DNA from 4 places in the Micromonospora sp. SL4-19 genome. Region 2 is predicted to be linked to each of the others. Evidence: riboswitches for the same ligand, from Rfam matches in the RefSeq annotation. Region 2 holds a riboswitch; each other region holds the start of a gene.
The links. Region 2 has a riboswitch for cyclic di-AMP ahead of ACNAVT_RS25990 (NlpC/P60 family protein). Riboswitches for the same ligand answer to the same signal wherever they lie in the genome.
Positions count from the first base shown of each region.

Region 1: another riboswitch for cyclic di-AMP. It lies ahead of ACNAVT_RS13720 (hypothetical protein); the one in region 2 lies ahead of ACNAVT_RS25990 (NlpC/P60 family protein).
Region 3: another riboswitch for cyclic di-AMP. It lies ahead of ACNAVT_RS18875 (transglycosylase family protein); the one in region 2 lies ahead of ACNAVT_RS25990 (NlpC/P60 family protein).
Region 4: another riboswitch for cyclic di-AMP. It lies ahead of ACNAVT_RS18020 (C39 family peptidase); the one in region 2 lies ahead of ACNAVT_RS25990 (NlpC/P60 family protein).

Region 1 covers NZ_JBLROB010000008.1:104,263-108,682, reverse strand. Annotated here, with positions in the region: gene ACNAVT_RS13730 (HelD family protein) at 1-1,402, shown strand, start outside; gene ACNAVT_RS13725 (cation diffusion facilitator family transporter) at 1,545-2,459, shown strand; cyclic di-AMP (ydaO/yuaA leader) riboswitch at 2,604-2,736, shown strand; gene ACNAVT_RS13720 (hypothetical protein) at 2,741-3,811, shown strand; gene ACNAVT_RS13715 (hypothetical protein) at 3,919-4,420, shown strand, end outside.
Region 2 covers NZ_JBLROB010000029.1:70,841-75,260, forward strand. Annotated here, with positions in the region: gene ACNAVT_RS25985 (N-acetylmuramoyl-L-alanine amidase) at 1-1,928, opposite strand, end outside; cyclic di-AMP (ydaO/yuaA leader) riboswitch at 2,164-2,301, shown strand; gene ACNAVT_RS25990 (NlpC/P60 family protein) at 2,314-3,348, shown strand; gene dcd (dCTP deaminase) at 3,404-3,982, opposite strand; gene ACNAVT_RS26000 (pyridoxamine 5'-phosphate oxidase family protein) at 4,061-4,420, shown strand, end outside.
Region 3 covers NZ_JBLROB010000015.1:2,946-7,365, forward strand. Annotated here, with positions in the region: gene ACNAVT_RS18865 (M4 family metallopeptidase) at 1-939, shown strand, start outside; gene ACNAVT_RS18870 (YbaB/EbfC family nucleoid-associated protein) at 1,075-1,536, opposite strand; gene ACNAVT_RS18875 (transglycosylase family protein) at 1,716-2,390, opposite strand; cyclic di-AMP (ydaO/yuaA leader) riboswitch at 2,390-2,562, opposite strand; gene ACNAVT_RS18880 (LLM class flavin-dependent oxidoreductase) at 2,838-4,406, shown strand.
Region 4 covers NZ_JBLROB010000013.1:89,116-93,535, reverse strand. Annotated here, with positions in the region: gene ACNAVT_RS18030 (hypothetical protein) at 76-597, shown strand; gene ACNAVT_RS18025 (hypothetical protein) at 749-1,534, shown strand; cyclic di-AMP (ydaO/yuaA leader) riboswitch at 1,822-1,963, shown strand; gene ACNAVT_RS18020 (C39 family peptidase) at 2,169-3,056, shown strand; gene ACNAVT_RS18015 (alpha/beta fold hydrolase) at 3,166-3,918, shown strand; gene ACNAVT_RS18010 (CDP-glycerol glycerophosphotransferase family protein) at 3,926-4,420, opposite strand, start outside.

The sequences.
Region 1 (4,420 bases), on a different contig from region 2:
CGGCGTGTTCGTCGAGTACATCGCCTCGGTGCTCCCGTCGCTCGGCGAGGAGACCGCCACCCTGCACTCGCTCGGCTCGCTTTTCCCCGGCATGTCGGCGACCCGCACCGACCCACCAGGGGTCGCGGCGGTGAAGGGGTCGCTGCGGATGCGTCGGGTGCTGGAACGCGCGGTCCGGGACGCGGTGCCGGGCTCCCCCACCGAGCTGCGTCTGCTCTACCGGGGCGAGCTGCTGCGGCTGGGGCGGGCCGAGCTGGACGCGATCCGGGATCGGGCGCTGCCGCGCGGCGCGCGCCGCAACGAGGTGCGCCGGGTCGGCTTCGACGCCGTCCTCGCCGCCCTGTACGCGCAGGCCCGCGGGCTGCGGATCGGCGGGCTGCCGGAGCAGCCCGCGTTCGAGGACGAGATCATCGACCGGCCGGAGTTCCGCGAGTTCCTCAAGGCCTGGTGGCCGCGGCTGCACCCGCGGCACGTGCTCGGCTGGCTGGCCCGCCCCGAGCGGCTGCGCCGGTACGCCGGGGGGCTCCTCGCCGGCGGCGAGATCCGGCTGCTGGCCGAGGCGTACCGGACCCTGGACACCGAGGGCCTGACCATCGCCGACATCGCCCTGCTGGACGAGCTGGACGCGCTGCTCGGCAAGCCGGTGAAGCGGGCGAAGCCGAAGCGCGACCCGTTCCAGCTCGCCGGGGGCGTGCGGGAGCTGAGCACGTTCGCCGACCGGCAGCGGGCGGCGCGGGCCGCCGCGCGGGAGCGCCCGGAGGACTACCGCGACTACGCCCACGTGGTGGTCGACGAGGCACAGGACGTCTCGCCGATGCAGTGGCGCATGATCGGCCGGCGGGGCCGGTTGGCCTCCTGGACGGTGGTGGGCGACCCGGCGCAGACCGCCTGGACGGGCGACCCCGGGGAACTGACCCGCGCCCGTGACCAGGCGCTGGGACGGCGCCGCCGGCACCGGTACGAGCTGACCACCAACTACCGGAACTCGGCGGAGATCTTCGCGGTGGCGGCGGCGGAGATCCGTCGGCGCTACCCGGATCTGGCGCTGCCCACCGCGGTGCGCTCCACCGGGGTGCCGCCGGTCGAGCGGACCGTGGCCGCCGCCGAACTGCCCGCCGCGACCGTGGCCGCGGCCGGCGCCCTGCTCGACGAGGTCGAGGGGACGGTGGGCGTGATCACGCCGGTGCCGCGCCGGGACGAGGTCGCCGGCTGGCTGGGCGACCTGGGCGGCACCCGGCTCCAGGTGGTGACCAGCCTCCAGGCCAAGGGTATGGAGTACGACGGCGTGGTGCTGGTGGCGCCGAGCGAGATCCGGGCCGACCCGGAGTCGGGCGTACGGACGCTCTACGTGGCGCTCTCCCGGGCCACCCAGCGCCTCACCACGCTCGACCCGGTCGGCTGACGACGGCTCCTGATTCGCGCGACGGCAGACGCCCCGAGCCGGAGTCGTCGGAGCGGTCCGTCTCCGCGTCCGTTCACTTGCACACATAGCGATGTGAGCATAGATTGGGTCCGGCCGGGGCGCGGGACGGAAGGGTGTGGGCGTGGGCGCAGGTCATGACCACAGCAGCGCGGCGGCCAACGCCGCGCACCGCCATCGTGGTCGACTCTGGGCCGCGTTCGCACTGCTCACCGCCCTGATGGTGGTCGAGGCGGGGGCCGCGTTCGGCACCGGCTCGCTGGCCCTGCTCTCCGACGCCGGGCACATGTTCACCGACGTGCTCGGCATCGGCATGGCGCTCGCCGCGATCACCGCCACCCGGCGAGCCGACACCGATCCACAACGCACCTTCGGGCTCTACCGGCTGGAGGTGCTGGCCGCGCTCGCCAACGCGGTGCTGCTCGGCGGCGTCGCCGCCTACGTGCTGGTCGAGGCGATCCGCCGGTTCGGCAAGCCGCCGGAGGTGCTCGCCGGGCCGATGCTCGCCGTGGCGGTGCTCGGCCTGCTCGCCAACGTGGCCGCGTTCGCGCTGCTGCGGACCGGCGCGCAGGAGAGCATCAACCTGCGCGGGGCATACCTGGAGGTGCTCGGCGACCTGCTCGGCTCGCTCGGGGTGATCGGCGCCGCGCTGGTCATCGCGCTCACCGGCTGGCGGTGGGCCGACCCGTTGGTCGCCGTCGCGATCGGGCTGTTCATCCTGCCGCGCACCTGGCGACTGGGGCGGGCCGCGCTCCGCATCCTGGTCCAGGCCGCGCCGGAGCACCTCCAGGTGACCGCGGTGCACGACCGGCTGGCCGCGGTCCCCGGCGTCGCCGAGGTGCACGACCTGCACGTCTGGACGCTCACCTCCGGAATGGAGGTGGCGTCGGCGCACCTGACCATGGCACCCGGCGCGGAGGTGGGCGAGGTGCTGGCCGCCGCGCGGGCCGCCCTGCACGAGGACTTCCGGATCGACCACGCCACGTTGCAGATCGAACCCGGAACGTCGGCCGGGGCATGCGGACCCGTCGAGTGGTAATTAGGGCAATCTTAAATTCAAGTGGCTATTGTGCAGCTATGCCGGTTTTAGCCAACCACCGAGCCCCGGCCACCCGGGGCGCGGTCGGCACACCACCGGTAGGCTCGGTCGCGGTCTCCGCCGGGCGGCGTCCTCCGACGCCCGCGGGGCCCGTCGCCTAATCGCCTCAGCACGGCGAGCCGGGGAACCACGTTCCTGGGGTGCATCCGCGTCAGCGGTAGGGATCTTCCGTCCCGAACCCGTCAGCTAACCCGGTCGGCGGTTGACGGAAGGACACCTGAATGCCACCAGTGGCACCTGTACGACGGACGGCCGCCCGGTTGGCGGCCCTGCTCATCGCGGCGCTCGCCCTCGGCGTCGTGATCGCGCCGCTCTCCCCCGCCTCGGCGGCCGCCCCGGCCGGCCTGCTGGCCGCCCCTCCCGGCGACCACGAGGGCGGCACCGCGGCGCTGCGCGCCCAGCTCGACACGGCGAGCAAGGGCTGGCTGGATGCGCGAGCGGCGCTGAACCGGTCGGTGAGCCGGCAGCAGCAGCTCGCCGCCCAGCTCAAGACGATCAACGCCGAGCTGGGCGTACGCGACACCAAGGTCGGCGAGATCGCCGCGGTCGCGTACCGGACCGGGCGGCTCGGCACCGCTGCGGCGTTGCTCTCCAGCAACAGCCCGGAGGGCTTCCTGGACCGCGCCGCCGCGCTGCAACAGGTCGCCGCCCACGAGGACCGGGCGCTGCGCGACCTGATCGACACCCGGGACGAGGCCACCCAGACCCAGGCCGCGCTCAACGGCGAGATCCAGGAGCAGCGCAAGCAGGTCGCGGTGATGGCCAAGCGCAAGCAGCAGGCGGAACGCGCGCTCGAGGTGGCCAACAACCGCCCCACCACCAGCACCGGCGGCGGCAGCGTGCAGGGCACGTCCCGGGCCAACGCCACCCCCGCGCCACGCAACGCCGACGGCTCCTGGCCCGCGGAGTCGTGCAGCGTCAACGACCCGACGCCGGCCAACGGCTGCATCACCCCGCGGATGCTGCACGCCCTCCAGCAGGCCAAGGCGGCCGGGTTCACCCGGTACGTCTCCTGCTATCGGCCCAGCGGCTCGGGCGAGCATCCCAAGGGCAGGGCGTGCGACTTCGCCGCGCAGAAGGGCGGCTTCGGCGGGGTGGCCACCGGCGGCGACAAGACGTACGGCAACAACCTGGCCGCGTACTTCATCCGCAACGCCGACCCGCTCGCCGTGCTCTACGTGATCTGGTACAAGCAGATCTGGCTGCCCAGCAGCGGCTGGAAGGCGTACACCGGCGGCAACGGCGACCCGTCCAGCGACCACACCAACCACGTGCACCTGTCGGTGTACTGAGGCCGGGGTGGCCGGCCGCCCGGCGGGCCACCTACGCCCACCGACGTACGCGGGATGTCGCCGCGCGGCCCACGACGCCGCGCTCCCGAGGCACGAGCATCGAGGGCATGATCCGACTGTCGCCCGCGGGGCGCAAGGCTCTGCTCACCCTGCACCTGGTCACCTCGCTCGGCTGGCTCGGCGCGGACCTGGTGCTGCTCACCCTCGGCGTCGCCGGACTGCGCGGGGCCGACCCCCAGGTGGTCTATCCGGCCGCGGGGCTGCTGGTCACCTGGCTCTTCGCCCCGCTGAGCGTGCTGGTCTGGGTGGTCGGGCTGGCCAGCGCCCTGCTCACCCCGTGGGGCCTGCTGCGCTGGCGGTGGGTGCTGGTGAAGTTCGCGATCACCACGGCGATGCTCGGGCTGGTGCTGCTGGCGCTCAGCCCGACCGTGCGGCGGCTCGGCGAGCTGGGGCCGGACCTCACCACCCGGGACCGGCTGGACCTGGTCATCCCGCCGGCGGTCTCCAGCACCCTGCTGATCATCACGACCGTGCTGTCCACCTACAAGCCGTGGGGGCGGCTGCGCCCGGCCGCGCCGGCGAGCCGGCGTCCGGCCGACGGCTCCAGAC
Region 2 (4,420 bases):
CGGTCACCCGGCACCGAACCGTCGAACGAGACGGCCCGGTAGTACTCACCCGGCAGGATGCCGCCGACCGCGTACCGCTGGCCCGCCGGGAAGGTGTACTGCAGCGGCGAGATGGCCTGGTACGGGATGGTGGCCGGGTAGGCCGCCCGCTCCGGGTAGGCGCGCCCGTAAACCGGAATGGTGGTCTTGCCCGGCTTGGGGGTCACCACGAAGCCGTTCGCCCACTTCGCCGTCGGCGCCGAGGCCGGGTTGTAGAACCACGCCTTCTGGCCGAGGTACCAGATCGCCGTCCAGTCGCCCTGGATGCCGGCGAGGGCGTACGTCTGACCGGCCGAGGCGCGGGCGCCGTGATCCTTGATGAACATGGTGTTCGGCTTGCCGTTCGGCTGCAGCCCCAGGTCATTGACCAGCGGCGCGGCCGGACTGGGTGCGGTGCGCAGGATGACCGAGGAGGAGCCGCGCAGCGGGCAGGGCTCGGCCGTCGGGGGCGCACCTTCTCCCGGTGGGAATGGAGGCTGCTGGTTGCAGCCGTAGAAGGCCGGCTGGTTGCTGGCGTACGCCGGGTCGATGGTGACCAGGCCGGTGTTCGGGGTGCCGGTGCCCTTGAACGGCGCCTTCATCAGGTCGAAGTAGTGCGACCAGTCCCAGTACGGGCCCGGGTCCCAGTGCATCCCGGCCACGTTTCCGGCGGTGATGCCGGGGACGTTGTCGTGGCCCAGGATGTGCTGCCGGTCCAGCGGGATCTGGAACCTCAGCGCCAGGTGCCGGACCAGCTTGGCCGAGGTCCGGTACATCGCCTCGGTGTACCAGGTGCCGTGACCGGCGAAGCCCTCGTGCTCGATGCCGATGGACTTGGCGTTGACGTACCAGTTGCCGGCGTGCCAGCCGACGTTCTTCGCCTTGATGTGCTGGGCGACGTAACCGTCCACCGAGCGCAGCGTGTAATGCCAGCCCAGGTAGGTCTTGTCCTGGACCAGCTTCACGCTCGGGCCGAAGTAGCCCTCGGTGTCGTGGATGACGATGTACTCGATCTTCTGCTGGGCAGGCCGGTCGCCGAGGTCGTGGTTGCCGTAGTCGCCGGAACCCGGGCCGTACTTCGCGTAGGGCGCGGGGACCCACTCGCAGGCGAGGCGGACCGGGCACTCCAGGCCGTCCGGCCGCTCGGCGCGGCGCAGCCCGAGCTTGTGCAGCCCGGACTGGTCCGGCGTCACGGTGGTGGCCACGAGGGTCACCTGCTGGCCGTCGTCGGTGGTCCGGCTGGCCCCCTGGCCGATCTGGTCGTACACCTCGTCGGCGAAGGCCGCCGCGGCGTCCTCGGTGTCCGCGCCGGAATACCGGGCCACCGCGCCGTACCAGGCCGCCGGGTCGCTGCCGGCGCCGACCGCGCCGCCGAGCGCCTTCTGGTACGACGCGAGCAGCGCCGCCCCGCCCCGGATGTTGGCGGCGGCGTCGGTGCGCAGCGTCTCCGCCGCGATGCCGGTGAGCGTGGCGGCGGCGTCGACGGTCTGCAGGGATGCCTGCGGCAGCACGTCACCGCTCGGCCGCGCCGCGATCGCGGGGTCGAGGGCCAGCGGTCGGGAGTCGTCGCCCCGGGGGTCCTCGTTCTCGTCGACGTGGGCGCTGGACGGGGTCGAGGCGACCTGCTCCGCGTCGGTCAGGTGCATCGGCCCGTAGCCGCCGCTGGTGCTCGGCTGGCCCAGGTGGGTGTCCCAACGGGACTCCAGGTACGAGACGCCGAGCAGGACGCTGTGCGGCACGCCGTACTCCGCGGCCGCCGCGGAGTACTGCTGCTGTCGGTCGGTTGGTTCGGTGGTCCCGGTGGTGAGTGGCTCGGCGGCCACCGGACCGGTGGTCACGATGGCGGTGGCCGCCGCGACGGCGGCGGCCAGCAGTATCCGTCTGCGCGAGGGCAGGCTTGAGAGGTGCATGGAACCTCCGGATCGGGATGGGGGTCACTGCTTCCTCAAGCTCACTCCGCGCATGGCTCCCGGTCAATAGCTTTCCAGGTAATGATGTGTCCCGAAAGAAATCTTCATCGCCTTGGGCGGGTTCGCGAATTTACGTACGGAGTGTCACGGCGTCGCGGGTTGCGGATTGATAACGGCGGTCCCTACTCTGGTCAATCGTCGACCGGTAGGTTCACCGTCCAACCCGGGTGGTGACGGTCGGACACCGCCGAGTCGCCTCCGGGCGAGCCGGGGACCCAGGTATCTGGGGTGAATCCGCACCGCGGTGCGGTAGGGCGGCTCCCTTCCCGCCCGAACCCGTCAGCTAACCCGGTAGGCGGTCACGCAAGAAGGAGTACGGAGCCCGGTGGCATACCATGCCCCGCGGCCACCGTCGGTCCGGTCGGTCGACCGGTCGACGGCTGCGCCGCGTTCACGCTGGTCCCGCATCACCACCGCCCTCGCCGCACTGGTCGGCACCGCCGTCGTCCTGACCGGTGGCGCCACAGCGGCCCACGCCGATCCGTCAGTCACCGAGATCGAGCGCCAGATCGACCAGGACTGGAACAAGCTCGAACCGATCATCGAACAGGTCAACGCCACCCGCGAGAGCCTCGCCGCCAAACGTAAGCAGGCCACCGCGCTGGCCAAGCAGATCGCCCCGCTGCAGGCCCAGGTCGACCAGGCCCTCGGGCAGGTCGGCGGCCTCGCCGCCGACGCGTACAAGGGTGACAACCTCTCCACGGTGAACGCGCTGCTGGGCAGCCAGTCGCCGGGCGAGATGGTCGACAGCCTGGAACTGCTTGACCGCTTCGCGCACCGCCAACAGCAGCAGGTGCAGGCCGTGGCCGACCTGCGCGACCAGTTGGCCGCGAAGAAGAAGCCGCTGGACGACATGATCAGCCAGCTGGCCCGTACCGAGGCCCAGCTCGCGGCCAAGAAGAAGCAGATCGACGCCGAGATCGCCCGGCTCCAGAAGCTGCGGCTCAAGGTGTACGGCAACGGTGGCGGCGGGCCGCTGCGCCCGGCGCCGTGCCCGGCCGGCTACCCGGGTGGTCCCGCCGGGGTGGCGGTCAAGTTCGCCTGCGCCCAGATCGGCAAGATCTACGTCTGGGGTGCCGCGGGCCCGGACCACTACGACTGCTCCGGGCTGACCATGGCGGCCTGGGACAAGGCCGGGGTCTCGTTGCCGCACAACGCGCGGCAGCAACACGACGTCACCCGGCGGGTCAGCCGCAGCGAGCTGCGCCCCGGCGACCTGGTCTTCTACTACAGCGACCTGCACCACGTCGCGATGTACGTCGGCGGCGGCTGGGTGGTGCACGCCTCCCAGTCCGGCAAGCCGATCACGATGAAACGCGTCGAGGACGGCCAGATCAACAGCTACGGCCGCCCAGGCTGAGGTGCGGGCAGGGCCCCTTCTTAGGAAGGGGCCCTGTTGGCAGCCGGCGGCTTGCTCAGCGGGTGGGCCAGGTGCGCCAATTCTGCCAGGAGCGGCTCGCGGTGGGCCCGCGCTGCCCCTGGTAGCGCGATCCGTAGACCTCGGAGCCGTACGGGTGCTCGGCCGGCGAGGAGAGCCGGAAGATGCAGAGCTGTCCGATCTTCATGCCCGGCCAGAGGGTGATCGGCAGGTTCGCCACGTTGGACAGTTCCAGCGTGACGTGCCCGGAGAAGCCTGGGTCGATGAAGCCGGCGGTCGAGTGGGTGAGTAGCCCGAGCCGGCCCAGGCTGGACTTGCCCTCGAGCCGCCCGGCGAGCTGGTCGCCCAGCGAGATCACCTCGAGCGTGGAGGCGAGCACGAACTCGCCCGGGTGCAGCACGAACGGCTCACCCTCGGGCACCTCCACCATCGAGGTCAGCTCGTCCTGCTGAACGGCCGGGTCGATGTGCGTGTAGAGGTGGTTGTTGAAGACCCGGAAGAGCTTGTCCAGGCGTACGTCGATGCTGGACGGTTGCACCAGCGTAGGCTCGAAGGGCTCCAGCGCGAGCGCGCCCGCCTTGATCTCGGAGACCAGGTCGCGGTCGGAGAGCAGCATCGGAACACCATAGCGACCAGTACGCGTGAACTGCGTGTCGGACCACATTTTCGTACGCCTGTTCGATAGAATGTCCGCATGGCTTCCTGGTCCGAATTCGCCGCCGACGAGCCCCGACTCGCCGGCGAGATCCGCCTTCTCCTGCAGCAGTACGGGCCGGGTTTCGGCTACCTCGCCACGGTCCGCGCCGACGGCGGCCCCCGGGTCCATCCGGTGTCCCCGGTCATCACCGACGACGGGCTCTACTGCTTCGTCATCGACTCGCCGAAGCGCCGCGACCTCGAGCGCGACGGCCGCTACGCGCTGCACTCGTTCCCGCCCGAGGAGAGCGACGACGAGGCGTACGTCGCGGGTCGCGTTCGCACGGTGACCGACCCGGCCACCGTGGCCCGGGTGGCCGAGATCGGCCGGGCCGCGCCACAGGTTGACTGGCGGCTG
Region 3 (4,420 bases), on a different contig from region 2:
GCCAACGAGCCGTCCACCTACGACGCGCCGGACTTCCTGGTCGGCGAGAAGATCAACCTGGTCGGCAGCGGCCCGATCCGCAACATGTACAACCCGTCGGCGCTGGGCGACCCGAACTGCTACTCCAGCAGCATCCCCAGCACCGAGGTGCACGCCGCGGCCGGCCCCGGCAACCACTGGTTCTACCTGCTGGCCATGGGCAGCAACCCGACCAACGGCCAGCCGACCAGCTCGACCTGCAACGGCAGCAAGGTGACCGGCCTGGGCATCCAGACGGCCATGAAGATCATGTACAACGCGATGCTGATGAAGACGACGGCCTCGTCGTACCTGAAGTACCGCACCTGGACGCTGCAGGCGGCGAAGAACCTCTACCCGACCAGCTGCACCGAGTTCAACACCGTCAAGGCCGCCTGGGACGCGGTCAGCGTGCCGGCGCAGTCGGGTGACCCGACCTGCTCCGGCACCACCAGCCCGCCGCCCACCGGCTCCTGCTCCGGCCAGAAGCTGGCCAACCCGGGCTTCGAGTCCGGCAACGTGAGCTGGACCGCCTCCTCGGGCGTCATCACCAGCTCCACCGGACAGCCAGCGCACGGCGGCTCGTACAAGGCGTGGCTGGACGGCTACGGCACCACCCACACCGACACCCTGTCGCAGTCGGTGACCATCCCGTCCGGTTGCCGGGCGACCCTCACCTTCTGGCTGCACATCGACACCGCGGAGTCGGGCTCCACGGCTTACGACAAGCTGACCGTGAAGGCGGGCGGCACCACCCTGGCCACCTACTCCAACGCCAATGCGGCCTCCGGCTACGTCCAGAAGTCCTTCGACATCTCGTCGCTGGCCGGCACCACCGCCACCATCTCGTTCACCGGCGTGGAGGACGTCACCCTGCAGACCTCCTTCGTCATCGACGACACGGCGGTCAACCTCTCCTGATCACGAACGAAGCGGCCGGCGGTCGTCCTCCCGACGGCCGGCCGCTTCGTCGGCTCAGCCCTGCGTGGCCGGAGGGTTGTCGGTGGACGCGGTGCAGCCTGTGCACCCGGGACCGGCACTCGGCGGGCGACCGCCTCAGGCCAGCCGATCCGCCCGGGTGCCCGCGTCGCCGCTCCGGTTGAGCCGGGCCACCACGTCCTCCATCGCCCGGCTGAAAAGCTCCATCTGCCGCACCGGCTGCTCCTGGAGCCCGCCGAGCCGCGCGGCCAGCGCGTCGACGTCGGCCCGCGCCGAGGCGCTGACCTGGGCGTCGAGGTCGGCGAGGGCCGCGTTGACGGCCACCACGATGTGTTCGCAGACCGTCTCCATCCCCACCCCGGCCAGCTCCGGGTCAACGGCGACGGACTCGAGGCGGCCGCCCTGGGCGACCACGGCGCGGACCCGGCCGCCGGCCGCCGTGCCCATGGCACGGAGCAGGTGTCCCGGGTCGCCATCGAGCTGCTCGGCGGCCCGCGAGCGCATCGAGGACAGCGCCTGCTGGGTCCTGGTGAGCAGCTCGTCGAGGCTCGCGGCCGCGGTGAACGAGTCGTTGGTCATAGCCGCGCTTTCTTCATGTCTTTCCGGAGCACCGTGACCATAGCAACCACTCCCACCCCCACCGCGTGCCCACATGCACCGAAGGGGCCTCGTTCACGGAAAGAGTGGCCACCCAGGCGGGAATGGCCACTCTCTCCGTGAAACAGCGCGGGTCGTGGGGCAGAAGCGTCCCGTGGACGTCAGCGCGTACGCAGCTTCTGACCCGGGAAGATCAGGCCCGGGTCGTCACCGACGACGTCCTTGTTGCGCTCGTACAGCGCGGGCCAGCCACCGGCGACGTCCTGCGCCTCGGCGATCTCGGACAGCGTGTCGCCGCGCTTGACCAGGTAGGTGTCCCCGCCCACGGAGTCCGGCGCGGTACGCCGATGGCTGCGTGTGGCCGGCTGGTCGCTTCGCGACGTCCGGTCCTTTGTGGCCTTCTTCCGCGGCTTGTTCGCCCCGTCCTTGTTCTTCGCCCCGGAGTCCTTGCTCGAGTAGTGCTTCGTCGAGCCGCCCTTCTTGCCGCAGACCGGCCAGGCGCCGATGCCCTGCCCGTCCAGAACCTTCTCGGCGACAGCGATCTGCTCGCTGCGGCTGGCCAGGTCGGCGCGGCTGGCGTACTTCTGCCCGCCGTAGCCGTTCCAGGTGCCCTTCGAGAACTGGAGACCGCCGTAGTAGCCGTTTCCGGTGTTGATGTGCCAGTTGCCGCCGGACTCGCACTGGGCGATGGCGTCCCAGTTCACGCTGTAAGCGCTGGCCGGCGCGGCCGGACCGAGGATGGCGGCGGCACCGGTGGCGGCCCCGACGACGAGCGCCCCGACGGCGACGCGACGCTGGGTGCTCCGTCGGTGACGTGCGACGTGTTCAGTTGCCATGTGGATTTCCTCCACGCCGACGAGGTGAGCTGTCGGGTTCGGGCCGAGGAGCCCGGCCGCACGATGGCGGCTTCACCCCGAGGTGTCGAGCACCGAGGAACGTGTGGGTCCCCCGCTCCCGCCTGAGGTCCAGGTACCGACGGCCGGCGGCGGGATTAGGCGTTACCGGCCCGTGGCGTCCGCGATCGCGAACGGCTACGACGTTAAGGACGATTTCGGACGATCGCCCACTTCTTGTGAAGTTCTTCACCCGGCCGAGCGACGGCGTCGCTGTCCGAGTTGCACGTTCCCGATGGATGCTCTACAAGCCGCGGAACCGCGTCTACGAGCGATCGTCCCTTCCAGAGCAACGCAGAGAATGCGCCCACTCTGCGGTTCGGCGATGAGCCGGGCGTACCGTGGCGAGGTCCGGTGCCGTCGCCGGGCCCTGGTGAGCAGGCGGGGGACATGACCGACCACGGGCACGAGCTGATCTTCGGGGGTTTCGTCACCCCCACCGCAGGCCGACCGGAGCAGGTGGTGGCGCTGGCCAAGCTCTGCGAGCAGGCCGGCCTCGACCTGGTCACCTTCCAGGACCACCCGTACCAGCCGGGTTTCCTGGACACCTGGACGCTGATGTCGTTCGTGGCCGCGGCGACCAGCCGGGTCCGGCTGGCCGGCAACGTGCTGAACCTGCCCCTGCGCCAGCCGGTGGTGCTGGCGCGCAGCGTGGCCAGCCTGGACCTGCTCACCGGCGGCCGGGTCGAGCTGGGGCTCGGGGCCGGAGCGTTCTGGGAGGCGATCGAGGCGGTCGGCGGACGACGGCTCACCGCCGGGCAGGCGGTCGACGCCCTCGACGAGGCGATCCAGGTGATCCGCGAGGTGTGGGACGTCGAGCGGCGCGGCATGGTCCGGGTCGAGGGCGAGCACTACCGGGTGGTCGGGGCGAAGCGTGGACCGGCGCCGGCGCATCCGGTGGGGATCTGGGTGGGCGCGTACAAGCCGCGGATGTTGCGGCTGGTCGGGCGGGCGGCCGACGGCTGGCTGCCATCGCTGGCGTACCTGCCGAAGGGGCCGGCGGAGCTGCCGGAGCTGAACGCGCTGGTCGACGAGGGCGCTGAGGCGGCCGGCCGGGATCCCCGCTCGGTCCGGCGGCTGCTCAACGTCTCCGGCCAGTTCACCCGGTCCTCCTCCGGCTTCCTGGCCGGGCCCCCTGAGCAGTGGGTCGAGGAACTGGCCGGGCTCGCCCTGGACCACGGCATCTCCGCCTTCATCCTCGGCGCCGACGACCCCACCTCGATCCAGCTCTTCGCCCAGGAGGTGGCGCCGTCGGTCCGCGAGCTGGTCGCCGCCGAACGCGCCGCGCCCGGCAGCCGCGCCAGGGCCGTCGAGGAGCAGCGCGAGGTGGTCGAGGCCGGCGGCGCCACCACGCTCGCCGTGACCCCCACCCCCGATCCGGGCGTACGGCTGACCGACCACCAGCTCTGGGACGAGTCCACTCGCCCGGTCGCCCCGCCGGCGCCGGCCGGGCACGTCTACACCCCACACGCGCAGGCCGTCGGCGCGCACCTCGTCGACGTGCACGACCACCTGCGGCAGGAGCTGACCCAGGTTCGCGACCTGCTCGAACAGGTCAAGCGGGGGGTGGTCTCCGCCGGCGCCGCCCGGGCCGTGCTCAACCAGATGACCATGCGCCAGAACAACTGGACGCTGGGCGCGTACTGCGCCGCCTACTGCACCGTGGTCACCCAGCACCACGGGCTGGAGGACAACTCCGTCTTCCCGCACCTGCGACGCTCGGACCCCGGGCTGGTCCCGGTGCTCGACCGCCTCGAGGCGGAGCACGTGGTGATCCACGACGTGGTGGAGGCTGTGGACCGGGCCCTGGTCGACCTGATTCGCAACCCGGGCGACTTCACCGACCTCCAGCAAGCGGTGGACATCCTCACCGACACCCTGCTGTCGCACCTGTCCTACGAGGAGCGCGAGATCGTGGAGCCGCTGGCCCGGCACGGCTTCTACGCCGGGCAGGTCTGACCGCCGACGGGGCG
Region 4 (4,420 bases), on a different contig from region 2:
GTCGGTGGCCTGGTCCGGGTCGTGCGACACGCCCGGCCAGGTGCCGTACGGCAGCCTCGACGGTAGGTTGGGGACGTGCTTCCGATCGCGCTCACCTGTCCCGTGTGGTGGGTGGCGCGCTGGGCGGCCCGTGTGTTCGCCAGCCTGGCCGTGGTCGTCGCCTGTTCGCTCGGTGCCGCCACGCTGCCCGTCGCCTCGGCCGTGGCGGCGCCGGCGGCTCCCCGCACCGCCGCCGGCCCGGTCGACACCTCGGCCCTCCGGGCCGGGCACCTCGTGGCTCCCGGCGCCGACCCGGCTCTCCGGGCCGTGATCCACTGGTCCGACCGGGCCGCCGACCCCGTCGGTCAGCGGTCGCCCTCGCCGGAGCCGCCGACCGGGGCCGGTTCGGCCGGGGCCGCGACCGGCTCCGCCGAGCGGATCGGGCCGAGGGCATCCCACACCGGCGCGGCCGGCACCGGCGAGCGGCAGGTCGTCCCGGTCGGCGCGCCGGACCCGGTGGCCCAGCGGGGCGTCGTGGTCGTTCCGGTCGACCGGCTCCGCGTCCTGGTCGGGCTGCTCCCGGCGACCGTCGGCTCCCGGGCCCCGCCCGCCCGCTGACGAGCCGGGTGGGCCTCCGGCCCGCCCTCGCCGCACCACCGAACCTCACCCCGCACCCCCTGTGGCCCGGCGGCGCCCGGTACCCGGCCGCGCCCCCGCCCCACGGGCCGTGCGGACCTCTCCACCACGCCTGTCCCGTGAGGTGCCGATCATGAAGCAGACCGTTCTCTACCACTTCCTGACCAAGGTCCCCGAGGCCGTCGCCATCTGGTCGGCCCTGCTCGTGCTCGCGCTGGGCGTGCTCGCCGCCCTGCTCGCCCGGCCGGAGCGGGACACGCCGCCCGATGTCGCCCCCGATCCGGCCGCCGAGGAGGCGGCCCGCCGCGCCGACCTGAGCCGGTACGCCGATGAGGTGGCGGTGGCCGCCAGCGGTGCCGCGCAGACCGCCCGCCGGCGCCGCGAGCAGTGGCTGGCCGCCCAGGACGCGGCCGACCGGGCCTGGCAGGGGTACGACGAGGCCGAGGCGGCGGCCCGCCGCCTCGCCGGCACCGCCGTGCTGCCCGCGCCGCGTACCCCGCGTACGCCGGCCGAGTACGCGGCCCGGGAGCGGTGGTTGCACCACGCCGCGATGGAGGCGCACTGGCGGGGCGACCTGACCGCCCGGCAACTCGCCGACGTCCTCGCCCATCGCAACGGATGGGATCCGCGCCGGCACCCGGCCGAACAGGAGATCGTTCTGGCCCGGGCGGTACGCGACGGCCGGCGGGCCGGCTGGCGGGCCGCCGCCGAACGGGAACAGCGGGCCTGGCGCGACGCCGAGCTGGCCGCCGAGGCGGCCCGCACCCTGGCCGCGGAGGCGTACGCGGCGGCCGAGGCCCTGCGGCCCGGCCGGATCCCGGTACGCCGTACCGAGCCGGCGAGCCGGGCCCGCACGTCGGTGCCGGCCGGCGCGGCCGGTGCCGGGGCCACCCGTTGGCGTCCGGCGCGGGTCGGCTGAATCGTTACGAAATTTGGGTGATCCCCGTCACGCTGGTTTCGGAAACGGTCATCCGGATCAGCTCGGACGATCGACCCCCGCAATTCAGGTAGGTCGTCCACCCGATGTCTGATTCTCGCCCGTCAGTCCCGTGATAACTGCTCGTCCCATTGAGTGAAATCAGTTACCAGCTGTTCTGGTCGACGGCGTGATTTGGATGTTTAAGCAGGTGGGAGTGCTTGGCAGGGGGCGTACCCACCGGTACTGTCGGCGCGTCCGGTGCGGTTTTCGATCGCAAGAGGCGACGCCGCTCCGACCCGCTTAATCGTGATCTTACGAACCGGGGACCCATTGCAACACGGGGGTGAATCCGCGAGCTGCGGCCCGCGGTAGGGCGTACTTCCCGCCCGAATCCGTCAGCTAACCCGGTAGGCGGCCGTGGAAGGAGTGCCATCCTCGTGCCATCGACCCCCCGATCCTCCCCCCGCCTCCACGGCGTGGTGGTGCCGTTGCTCGCCTGACCGGCGAGTCGACCACCGGTAACCGCCCCCGCAGCCCGGTCCACCGGGCTCGTCCCCTTCCCGCGGCACCCCGCCCAGGAACGCGCGTGAGCTCCTCCGCGTGTCGGGCCGGCGTGTGCCCGCTCAGGAAAACCGTGGAGGAACACGTGAAGCATCGTCTGAACCGTCAACCGCGGCTGAACCGTCAACTGCGGCGCCTCGCGACCCGGCGCTCGTACCAGATCGTCGCCGGCTCCGCCGCGGCGCTCGTGCTGGCCGGCGGGACCGGTGCCGCGCTGGCCAACGGCCACGACGCGCCCGTCCGCCAGGAGCACACGGCCGCCGTCGCCGAGCTGGCTCCCCAGCCCGCTGAGGTCGCGACCAACGGCGAGGCGCTGGCCGCCGCCGCTGCCCCGTCCCCGTCCGACTCGCCGTCCGCGTCCCCGTCCGACTCGCCGAGCGCGTCGCCGTCGGCGAAGCCCAGCACGACCAAGGCGGACCCGGACGTGACCCCCAAGGCAAAGCCGAAGCCGCCGTCGACCAAGGTCCTCGACTACAGCTACGAGGCGCAGACCGCCTACTGGAACTGCGGCCCGGCCGCGGTGCGCAACGCGCTGAGCGCGAGCGGCGTCGAGACCACCCAGGACGCGATGGCCGGCCCGCTGAACGCCGGCGAGAACGGCACCAACTCGGCCGAGGACACCACCCGCGGCCTCAACCAGATGGTCAAGGGCAGCCCGTACAAGACGCACATGATCCCCGGCCAGGCCGCGACCCCGGCCCAGATGGACCAGCTCCAGGCCGACCTGGTCAAGGCGATCACCGACGGCCGTGGTGTGGTGGTCAACATCGCGGGCTCCGCCACCGACACCGACGGCGGCTGGCACTCGTTCCCCGGCGGCCACTACATCGCCGTGGTCGGCTACAAGAACGACGGCCGGACCGCCCGGATCGCCGACTCGGCGAACCCGGCGCTCCCGTCGTACTGGATCAGCACCATCGACCTGGCGAACTGGGCGGCCACCCGAGGCTACTCGGCCTGATCCCTCGCACCCCGCTCCTCCGTCGGGCACCGGCTCCTGTGAGCCGGTGCCCGACGTCGTACCTGCCCGGTCTCGCGCGTGGTGTCCGTCCGGTGGCACACTGCGCCGTATGGCCGACGAGACGGGTACCCGCCATCTGTTGCTGCTGCACGGCATGGGCGCCACCGGCGAGGTGTGGCTGCCCTGGGCGCCGCTGCTGGAGCACCGGTGGGCGGGGCGCTGGCTCGCCCCCGACCTGGCCGGCCACGGCTGGTCGCCGCCGCTGCCGGCGTACTCCTTCGACGCGCTGGCCCGCCGGGTGCTGGAGGGGCTCGGCCCGGTGGCCGAGCGGCTCGGCCCCCGAGACCGGCTGGTGGTGGTCGGGCACTCGCTCGGCGGGGTGGTGGCGCTGGCGCTGGCCGCGCGGTCGCTGCGGTTGCCGGTGGACGCGGTGGTCGGGCTCGGCATCAAGGTCGCGTGGACCCCGGCCGAGCTGGACAAGGCCCGCGAGCTGGCCCAGCGGCCGGTGACCTGGTTCGCGAGCCGGGACGAGGCGGCCCGCCGCTACCTGCGGGTCTCCGGACTGGTCGGGCTCCTCGCACCCGACCACCCGGTGGTGGAGGCCGGGCTGCGCCGCGAGGACGGCCGCTGGCGGCTGGCCATGGACCCGGCCGCGTTCGCGGTGGGAGAGCCGCGGCTGCCGGCCCTGCTCGCCGCAACCGATGTGCCGGTGCTGCTGGCCCGGGGCGAGCAGGACCAGATGGTGACCGACGCGCAGCTCAAGGAGCTGGGTGTCCCGGTCGCCACGCTGCCGGGGCTCGGTCACAACGCACACGTCGAGGACCCGGAGGCCCTGCTCGCCCTCCTCGACCGGTACCGCTGACCACCGGTCAGGTGACGGGGGCGAGCGGCGAGCCGTCCTGGGCGGCGCGCGCGCCCGGCGGGTTCCAGTCCGCTTCGAGCTGCCGGCGGGCCGCGCCGAGGAACGCCTCGGCGTACGACTCGGCGGGGAAGTCGCCCAGGTAGCGGGTGCGGGTGGCCCAACGGTCCGCCCCCTTCGGGTCGGTGTCGAGCAGCTCGGTCAGCACCTCGTCCACGTTGGACATGTCCCGCCGCAGCACGTAACCCGAGCCGGCGAGGGGGAAGCGCTCGACGAACTGCGCGCCGTCGGCACCCATGTCGGTGACCGCGTACGGCTTGCCGGAGTAGAGGTAGTCGGAGATGACCCCGGAGACGTCCGACACCAGCGCGTCCGAGCGGTTGACGCACTCGGTCAGGCTCAGCTCGCGGCTGGCCGCCGCCCCCCACAGGTGTCCCCGGCCGGTCTTCGCCCGATCCGCCGCGAGCAGCTCGGTGAGCCGGGCCAGCTGCCGCGCCGAGGCAGG